Regions from separate parts of the Lysinibacillus sp. CD3-6 genome, predicted to be linked through region 2. Evidence: riboswitches for the same ligand, from Rfam matches in the RefSeq annotation. Region 2 holds a riboswitch; the other holds the start of a gene.

Region 1 (5,087 bases), 280 kb from region 2:
ATCATATGCTTGATCACGTATTAATGTTTGAGGATAAGCTAGAAGAAGAAATTGAAATGGATGGAAATTATTATACATTTACGATTAGTCCGCTCTATAGTGGGGAATTGATACGAGGAGCTGTTGCTGTTATTCGTGATATGACAGAGCAGCATCGTCTAGAAAAGCTTCGCTCAGACTTTATTGCCAATGTATCACATGAGTTACGGACACCTATTTCCATGCTTCAGGGCTACTCAGAAGCACTAATGGATGATGATTTTATTCAAGATCAAGAAGAGCGTAATGAGATTACAAAAATTATTTATGATGAATCAAAGCGTATGGGACGTTTAGTTACAGACTTATTGGATTTAGCACGCATGGAATCTGGACATATGACACTATACAAAGATGAAGTGCCGATTAACGCGACATTTGAGCGCATTACACAAAAATTTGCCCAAGTAGCAAAAGAGAAGCATGTGCAGCTCCTATTTAATAGTGAGTTTGATGAAGATGCGGTAATAAGCATGGATGAGGATCGTATTGAACAAGTGTTAACGAATTTAGTAGATAATGCACTGCGTCATACAGATGAAGGCTCTGTCTTTGTGAAAGTAGAGCAGGAGCCGACTTTTGCCAAAATCTCTGTTCAGGATACGGGCCACGGAATTCCACAGGAAGATTTGCCGTATGTTTTTGAGCGTTTTTACAAGGCAGATAAAGCGCGTACACGTTCTAAAGGGGGAACGGGTTTAGGGCTTGCCATTGCTCGAAATATTGTAAAAGCTCATTCTGGGAATATTATGGTCGACAGTGTATTAAAAGAAGGCACAACCTTTACTTTCTATTTACCCTTTGACTAACTTTGTCCGATAAAAACCCATTGATTTGAAAAGTGTATTAGCTGACTTAATGCCAATGCCTGTAAGCTTTTTGCATGGAGGTTTATACAGGTATTTGGCACATAGTGAAATTTTAAAGCAAAACATTAATTACGATGTAACTTGTGCGAGCGTTAGACGACAAATACTATGAGAACGGGGGTGGAGTGCTTTGAATGACTCCGTGTTCCATCGATTATACGATTCATACCATCAAGATGTGTTCCAGTTTCTTATTTATCTAGTAAAAAATCGTACACTTGCTGAAGATCTATCACATGAGGTGTACGTTCGTGTTCTGCGTTCTTATGAACAATTTGCAGGAAATAGCAGTGAAAAAACATGGCTTTTTGCCATTGCAAAAAATGTCGCAATCGATCATTTTAGAAAGCAGGCAGTGCGGAAAAAACATTCGCTCGATTTTTTTGACTGGGAAACGGAACAATTACATTCAACCACACCATCACCAGAAGAAATGCTACAGGCCAGTGATGAATTAATGCAGATAGAGTCTGCGCTTGAAATTTGTACAGGAGATCAAAAAATGGTTATTATTATGCGCTATTTCCAAGATTTATCGATTGCTGAAACGGCGCAAATACTTGATTGGACAGAAGCGAAGGTTAAAACGACGCAACATCGAGCCATTAAGTTTTTAAGGCAACAGCTACAACAGGTAAGGGAACAGGAGGCGAAAAGGCAATGACTCATAAACAATTTGACAACGATGAACAACTAGAACAAATGTTGAAGAATGCCCCGAAGCTGACTGATGACCGTTCGAAAGAAGAAGTGCTGAAGCGATTGCTTGCAGATGCCCGTCTGCAAGATAATATACATCTTCAAGAAGCAATGCAACAACCGACAGATTCAAAAGTGCTTGAAGAACAAGAGCAGTCTATCGCTGTTCAAGAAAATGAAAGTATGAAGCCTGTGAAGCAGCGTAGAAAGAGTAAACTACCTATTTTTAGCAGTATTGCAGCAGTTTTTGTACTATCCGTAGCAGGGTACGTGTTTTTATCAAATAATAATCCAGTGAAGGACGAGGCAAACGCCCCCCCTGAAAACTTTTCTACGATGCAAGAGGATCAAGCAGTAACAGAAAGTGAAAATGCAGATGGTGTGATGAAAGCAAATATCGGTGCCGAACATGCAAGAATGCTATCCCTTCGTACATCGGTTTACGAAGAAGATTTAGCAAATGCAGTCGTATTTAGAATCGGCTTACCAGGTGGCAATGCTGATAGCATACCTATGACCTATGTTATCCCGAATGAAAAAATAACGGCTGATTTTGGAAAGAAAAAGCCGACAACACTACAAATGTATGAAAAATACGCACCACAAATTGATGAGGAAGCGCTAGGTTTTGCTAATTATCATCCATACAAAGGTGAGTTGAAAGAAGAAGGAGAGACGCTAGTTCACGTCTTACCTGAAAAAAATGATTACGATGTAGCGTCAGCTTCCGTAACAAAATATTTAAGCTCGTTAAAGGATACGTTTACCGACTCAGAATATAAAGCGATTTCGTTAAAAAATGCAGATGGTACTCCTTATGAATTCTCACAGGCTGGTGAGCCAAGTGAGCCTATTCAGTTAACGAAAGATCATCATTACAACTATTATTTATATACAGAAGAAAATGGGACTGAATATTTATCGCCCGACTTCCACCAAACGTATCCAACTGTTACAGAGGCACTTATTGCCATGCGTGATAAAAGAGATGATATTTATGTACCCGTTGTCCCTGAAAATGTAACATATACAGTGAAAGAAGAAGAGGGGGGCGTTGTCATCACATTTGACGCACCGCTTGATTTGACGACAATGGATGCAGTAAGAGCTACGCAATTAATCGAAGCAATGATGCTGACAGCTTCAAGCTTCGATAAAAAACTGCGCTTAGATAACGTCGTACAGGAGAGTTGGGAAGGCTTTGATTTAACAAAGTTTTTACCCATGCCTGTAGGGGCAAATAAACAAACGATGCAGTAACAAAGTACAGCAGCTATCTATTGGGAGATAGCTGCTTTTGTGTGTCTCCGTGTCGGAATAATGCTGGAGGGTGAATCGCGGAATCAGGGTGCTGGAACGCGGAATCTTGATGTCGAAGCGCGGAATTCGAGTGCTATAACGCGGAAATCAAGCTCTGAATCGCGGAATTCCAGTGTTAGAAAGCGGAATCCTTATGCTAAAACGGAATTCATCGCACACAGATTAAAACATACAAATTTAATCGGAATTTTTTAAGCAGAAGTATTTACTTTTGTGCGATAAAACATTATAGTTAATTTATAAAATAATATTGATTCATCTTCGGGGCAGGGTGAAAATCCCGACCGGCGGTAATAGAGTTGTAAATCGCTAGTGTATTACAAACTACATTAGCTCGTAAGATTTACTACATGGCTCTTCAGCCCGCGACCTGTGCAAAGATTTTTTTGCATGGCTGACTTGGTGTGATTCCAAGGCCGACAGTATAGTCTGGATGGGAGAAGATGAAGGTACGATCGTCATTCGTTGTTACGAATTAAGCTATGTGCGAACGTTTTTTTCAGTGTGTCTATGGATTGCACTGTTTGCACAAAAAAAGCTAGTAATGGCGCTATTTAATCATGCCTTTTCTCCCTTATGCTGATGTGCATAAGGGTTTTTTCGTGAAAAAACAATCGATTACGTCGTAACCTTTCTTCTTGCAAGATTGAATCAGCAAAGAGGAGAGAGTTTTCAATGAAGAAAAATATCAAACTGCAATCGTTTATTACGATTGGTATGCTGAGCAGTATCTCGTTTTTATTAATGCTATTTAATTTCCCAATTCCGCCGTTCCCAGCATTCTTAGAGGTGGATTTCAGTGATATGCCAGCTTTACTTGCTGCTATTACGATGGGTCCAGTAGCGGGTATTTTAGTAGAACTATTTAAAAATATATTGGATTGGATTTTCTCAGGTACGCCTACAGGGGTTCCAGTCGGTCATATTGCAAACTTTGTAACGGGTATATTATTTATTTTACCAGTATCATTTGTGTTTAATCGTTTTAAAACAATTGCAGGTCTCGTTGGAGGTTTGGCAACAGGAACAATCGTTATGGCAGTAGGTATGAGCGTTTTAAATTACGCAGTATTTTTACCGATGTACACGTATTTCTTAGGCATGGAGCCAGTAGTTGGCGATTCATTATATAAAATGATTATTGCAGGTATTTTGCCATTTAATATCGTCAAAGGTGTGCTCTTAACAGCGATTATGGCGTTACTGTTCACAACGATGCGCAGATGGATTGAGCAACAACGTACAATGTATTTATCAAAATAATAAATTAAGCCTCGAGTTTATTCTTACTCGGGGTTTTTTGTTTATAGATCCATTAGCATGTGAAATCTTTGGGAATTGACTAGTCTAAATTACTATTTTAATGTACAATTAATGTGAGATTAGTTAGATTTGAGGAGATTGAAGAGATGAGTGAAAACAATGGACAATGGTCCAGTAAGTTAGGGTTTATTTTAGCATCGGCGGGTGCTGCGATTGGGCTAGGGGCTATTTGGAAGCTACCTTATGTCACAGGTCAAAGTGGGGGAGGCGCATTTTTCCTTATATTTGTGGTGTTCACTTTGTTAATTGGCCTACCGATGTTATTATCTGAGTATATTTTAGGGCGTGGTACGCAATCGGAGGCGATTACAGCCTATAAAAAGGTAGTTCCAACGAAACCTGCTTGGGCTTGGGTTGGACGCATGGGTGTACTTGGCTGTTTTTTATTATTAACCTTTTACAGTGTTGTAGGGGGCTGGATATTTATATATAGTGGCCTAGGTGTATCAGGGGCTGTTATTGATTCTACGGTTAATCCGAGTGAACTATTTGGAAAAATTATTAGCACGCCGTGGATTACGTTATTAGGTTTAGCGTTATTTACACTGGTAAATGTACTCGTCATTTCGCTCGGTGTGCAAAATGGTATTGAAAAAGCAAATAAGTGGATGATGCCATTATTATTTGTGATGTTCATCGTTCTTGTTATTCGAGCATTAACATTAGATGGGGCAATGGAAGGTGTGAAATTCTTCCTATGGCCAGATTTTACAAATATAACGGGTAAGGCGCTATTAGAAGCATTAGGGCAGTCATTCTTTGGTTTGGCAGTCGGGTTCTCTTGTTTAGTTACATATAGTTCGTATTTGAAAAAGGATGTTAGTTTACCAAACTCAG
Region 2 (5,087 bases):
AAGACGCTTGGAACAATGATTCACGTTAACATCCCTATTTTTCTATGTCAAGCTTATCAAAAGTAGTCACCTAGGAAGTAACGCTCTATACCAATTAAAGTTTCTTCTTACCGATTAAGTGGCATAGTAAACTTAATGGTTATACAATGTTATCTTTAGGTTTTTTACGTAACACACGTCCGTTCATATATGATTCCTTTAAATAAAGATGCATTGTAGTGTGATATCAAGCTTCCATCTTTCGCCTAAATTACATTTAGTTACGAAAAATATTTTTAGGTGGATAATCTATTGAAATAATGTTATCGTAAGAAATAACTAAATGAACATATCCTTCAGGGTAGGGTGAAATTCCCAATCGGCGGTGATGAAGTAATTCAAAGTCCGTGAGCGCAAGCTGATTTGGTGCAAATCCAAAACCGACAGTTACAGTCTGGATGGGAGAAGGGTAAACGTATAAGCTTTTTAAATTCGTATGAGTTTAAAGGGTCTATTTGGCTACGCTTATATAGATTACTACTTCCCATCGACTTCGTTGGGGAGTTTTTTATTTAGTTAACAATTTAATAAGTATCTGTTCTTCGGGGTAGGGTGAAATTCCCAATCGGCGGTGATGAAGCAATTCAAAGTCCGTGAGCGCAAGCTGATTTGGTGCAAATCCAAAACCGACAGTTATAGTCTGGATGGGAGAAGAACAATGAGATGGTAGCCTGTGGAAAAATATCATATCCACTAGGTTTATTTCGTGACGTCTTATTTATTAGAACTCCCAAACCCCTTTGTTAAAAAGGGGTTTTTTGTTTAGCTCGTTTAGGCAATTACAGGTCGAAATAAAAATTGGAAAGTTGGTGGAAAAATGTTTACAGGTATTATTGAGGATATTGGTACAGTAAAAACCTTGCAAAACGATAGGCAAAGTATGAAAATAACTGTTACTTCGCCAAAGATAGTATCTGATGTGAAGCTAGGAGATAGTATAGCTGTTAATGGCGTATGTTTGACAGTCACACAATATAATGAGCAGGAATTAACAATGGACGTAATGCCTGAAACGGTGAAAGCGACAAATTTGCAGCAACTGGTCGTTGGGAATGCTGTAAATTTAGAGCGAGCGATGCCTGCAAACGGGCGTTTTGGCGGTCATTTTGTTTCAGGTCATGTTGACGGTGTGGGGAAAATTTTACGCAAACGTCCAATGGCCAATGCAGTCTACATCGATATAGCACTGTCAGAACAATTAACGAGCTATTGTATTCCTAAAGGTTCAATCACAATTGATGGAACAAGCTTAACGCTCTTCTATGTGGATAAAAACAGTGTTACCGTATCTCTTATTCCGCACACATACGAGGAAACAGTACTAGGAATAAAAAATGTTGGGGCATTAGTCAACATAGAAACCGATTTGATTGGCAAATACATTATGCATCAGCTCCACCGTGGTCAGCAAACATCGGCCATTACGAAAGATTACTTAGCAAAGCATGGCTTTTAGCCTGTTTAAAAAGTATAGAACAGACAATAAATGAAAGTTTATTAGGAGGTGGCAATTTTGCTACATTCAATTGAAGAAGCAATTGCAGATTTAAAACAAGGCAAAATGATTGTTGTCGTGGACGATGAAGACCGTGAAAATGAAGGGGATTTACTTGCCCTTGCAGAGTTTATGACACCAGAAACGATAAATTTTATGGCTACATATGGAAGAGGGCTTATTTGTACGCCGATTTCACAGCAGCTTGCACAACAATTAGCATTGCCTCCAATGGTCGTAAATAATACAGACAATCATCAAACGGCATTTACCGTAAGTATTGATTATATAGATACAAAAACAGGTATTAGCGCCTATGAACGTGCATTGACGATTCAGAAAATGCTAGCGTCACAAGCGCAAGCGACTGATTTTCGTAGACCTGGTCATGTATTTCCCCTGATAGCAAAGGAAAATGGTGTGTTAGAACGCAGAGGACATACTGAGGCTACTATCGATTTAGCGAAGCTTTGCCAAAGCATACAAGCGGGCGTAATTTGTGAAATTATGGGGGATGATGGTGAAATGTTACGCTTCGATGATTTAGTTAAATATGCAAAAAAACACGACTTAAAAATGATATCGATTGATGCATTAGCAGCATATCGCCGTCAACAAATCCAAGGAAAAAATTCACTTACAGTGTAAAAGAGGAGAATTCATTATGGGAAAAACATTTGAAGCACAATTGATCGGCAATGATTTAAAAATAGCGGTAGTAGTTGGTCGATTCAATGAATTTATTACAAGTAAATTATTAAGTGGCGCATTAGATGGCTTAAAGCGTCACGGTGTAGACGAAGAGTTAATTGATGTTGCGTGGGTACCAGGTGCATTTGAAATTCCATTTATCGCAAAACAATTAGCTGAAACAAAAAAATATGATGCCATTATTGGTTTAGGTACAGTTATTCGTGGCTCTACAACACATTATGATTATGTTTGTAACGAATCAGCAAAAGGCATAGCAAATGTGTCTCTTGCTACAAATGTACCAGTTATTTTTGGTGTTGTCACAACCGAAAATATTGAACAGGCAGTGGAACGAGCTGGAACAAAATCAGGGAATAAAGGCTATGATGCAGCAATCTCAGCTATTGAAATGGCGAACTTACAGAAACTAATTAGTTAAAATGATTGAAATTCCGTTGTATTAAAATTTCCATGAAAGATCACGAGTATATTGCATAATTTATTGGGCATTGGGAAATATATGTTTATGGAATTTTAGTATGAATCTAGTGAGTGGGAGATGAGGAATATTCAATCATTGAAACAAGAATTCGAATTAAAAACGTTAAAAGAACTATTTAAACTCTCTGCTGACGTAAAATTTCAATCATATTCCTTTCACCAACATAACGTACATTTTATTACATGTGATGCGATGTTCGATCCGTTTTTATTGAATAAGGTTATTATAGATCGAGTTGAAGCTTTTTTCGAGGATGCCTCACCAACATCACTAGAAGATCAGCTAAAACATAAATTACACATTCCAAATTTCCAAAAAATATCAAATACAGATGATGCTATTCGTCGTGTGTTTTCGGGTTATGCATTACTTTACTTTGAAGAGGAGAAAATTTTATTTTCAAGTAAAATTGCTAAAAAGCCGAATCGAGTGCCTTCAGAAACAGCAGAAGAAGTAATTATAAAAGGGCCGAGAGACAATTTTATAGAAGATGTATTTATTAATATTGCTTTAATTCGTAAGCGACTACCAACTAAATCATTTTGTGTGGAGACGATGGAAATTGGCAAGCGGTCTCAAACAACAGTCGCTGTTCTCTATATGGACGACATTACAGATAAAACTATGGTGGATGAAATTAGAAAGCAATTACGTAAAGTAGATACAGATGTTGTGTTTAGTGGCGACATATTGATGGAGAGAGTAGAAAATACAGCAAAGATTTTGCCACATCATGATTATACTGGTCGGCCTGATTTTGCAATACAAGCATTAAGTAGAGGCCGTATTATTATTTTAGTTGATGGGGTATCCTATGCGATTATTACCCCAGCTAATATTTTTTTACTCTTTAAATCGGGGGAGGATAATGAATATCCTGTTTTTGTAAGCTCTCTTGAGCGCCTCCTGCGAATTGTAGGTATATTAATAAGTATGCTTGCACCAGGTTTTTGGTTGGCTTTATCGACCTACCATCAGGAGCAATTGCCAATACTAGTTTTAGCAACCATTGTGCAATCAAGAACAGGACTGCCTTTTCCTACTTTATTGGAAATATTACTTATGTTATTTATGTTTGAAATATTCCGCGAGGCAAGTCTCCGCTTACCATCTCTATTGAGTGGAACCATGAGTGTTGTGGGTGGTTTAATTATTGGAGATGCAGCAATCAAGGCAGGTATTACCAGTCCATCAATGATTGTCGTAATTGCCATTTCCAGTATTTCGGCATATACACTAGTTAATCAATCGTTTGTAACTGCCATGAGTATTTTCCGCTTATTTGTTATCTTTATGGCTGCTTTTTTTGGCTTATTTGGTTTCTTCATGGCCGTGTTCTTCATTCTTGTTTATGTGGCAAATATACGTGTATTAAGTGTTCCATACTTAAATATTGTCGCCAATTTAAGTTGGCCTGATTTTAAAAAATCATTAATACGTCTTGCTCCAATTGGAAATAGTAAAAGGCCTGCATTTTTACAAACACAAGATAAAACTCGTTCATCTTCGAGGAAAAATTAACGATAATTTTTTAGCACAACACAAAAGGCGCAAACTACGCTCAAACGTAAGTTTTGCGTCTTTTGTGTTGCGTGTATCAAACTGAGCTACATTCCCATTATTTTTGATTTACACTAAACAATTAAATGAAGTTATTTTCGTGCTTTGCTTGTAAAAACGCTTGGATTGGACAAAATACTTAATGAAGAGTATGGATTAGATTTACGTATCTATATTTTTCTAGACCAATCACAAGGGGTGGATAGTTATGCCGAATGTTCAAGTAAGCTGTGCTGTATCAAATTGTGTTTTCCATGCCAAAGGTAATTTTTGTGGTGCAGAAAAGATAGCGATCGATATGGATAAACGTATCGATAACAAACATGATGCAGAGTTTGCTTCTGATTTTGAGTTGTCGATGTCTAAAGAGGCGGCAAGTCAATCATCAGATACGTGTTGTAAAACATTCAAATCTAAAGCAAAAGAAAAGCTCTAGATGATGGGTATAGGTTGTTTAAATTATTGTAAATAGAGAATTAAAGGCAATATTTAAATAATTTATCTTTACCTTATAATTAATGAATTGGTCACTTTGAAAGTTGTCTTCTTCTAAGGAAGACAACTTTTTTTTATTTCGATAGCGATGCCTCTTGACCTTCCAGTTACTTGAAGGATTACGATAATAGGAACATCCGATTGGAGTATAGGAGGTATGCAAATTGAAAAAATACGAAGAATTAGAAGTGCGTGTCGTTTCATTAATAGGAGATGCTTATGATATAGGTCTCCAACAAAGTAAGGAAATACAAGAATCTGCTCATTTAGCGCAGGAGGAACTACTGCTTGCTTTATCAACTA

What was found. Region 2 has a riboswitch for FMN ahead of ribE (riboflavin synthase). Riboswitches for the same ligand answer to the same signal wherever they lie in the genome.
Region 1: another riboswitch for FMN. It lies ahead of FH508_RS06835 (ECF transporter S component); the one in region 2 lies ahead of ribE (riboflavin synthase).

Annotation. Positions count from the first base shown of each region.
Region 1 is NZ_CP085880.1:1,447,011-1,452,097, forward strand. Features, by position in the region: gene FH508_RS06820 (ATP-binding protein) at 1-848, shown strand, start outside; gene sigX (RNA polymerase sigma factor SigX) at 1,039-1,572, shown strand; gene FH508_RS06830 (RNA polymerase subunit sigma) at 1,569-2,867, shown strand; FMN riboswitch at 3,181-3,376, shown strand; gene FH508_RS06835 (ECF transporter S component) at 3,603-4,190, shown strand; gene FH508_RS06840 (sodium-dependent transporter) at 4,337-5,087, shown strand, end outside.
Region 2 is NZ_CP085880.1:1,727,328-1,732,414, forward strand. Features, by position in the region: FMN riboswitch at 328-453, shown strand; FMN riboswitch at 574-699, shown strand; gene ribE (riboflavin synthase) at 857-1,495, shown strand; partial or broken gene ribB (3,4-dihydroxy-2-butanone-4-phosphate synthase) at 1,553-2,146, shown strand; gene ribE (6,7-dimethyl-8-ribityllumazine synthase) at 2,199-2,666, shown strand; gene FH508_RS08235 (spore germination protein) at 2,796-4,250, shown strand; gene FH508_RS08240 (DUF1540 domain-containing protein) at 4,498-4,725, shown strand; gene FH508_RS08245 (C45 family autoproteolytic acyltransferase/hydrolase) at 4,949-5,087, shown strand, end outside.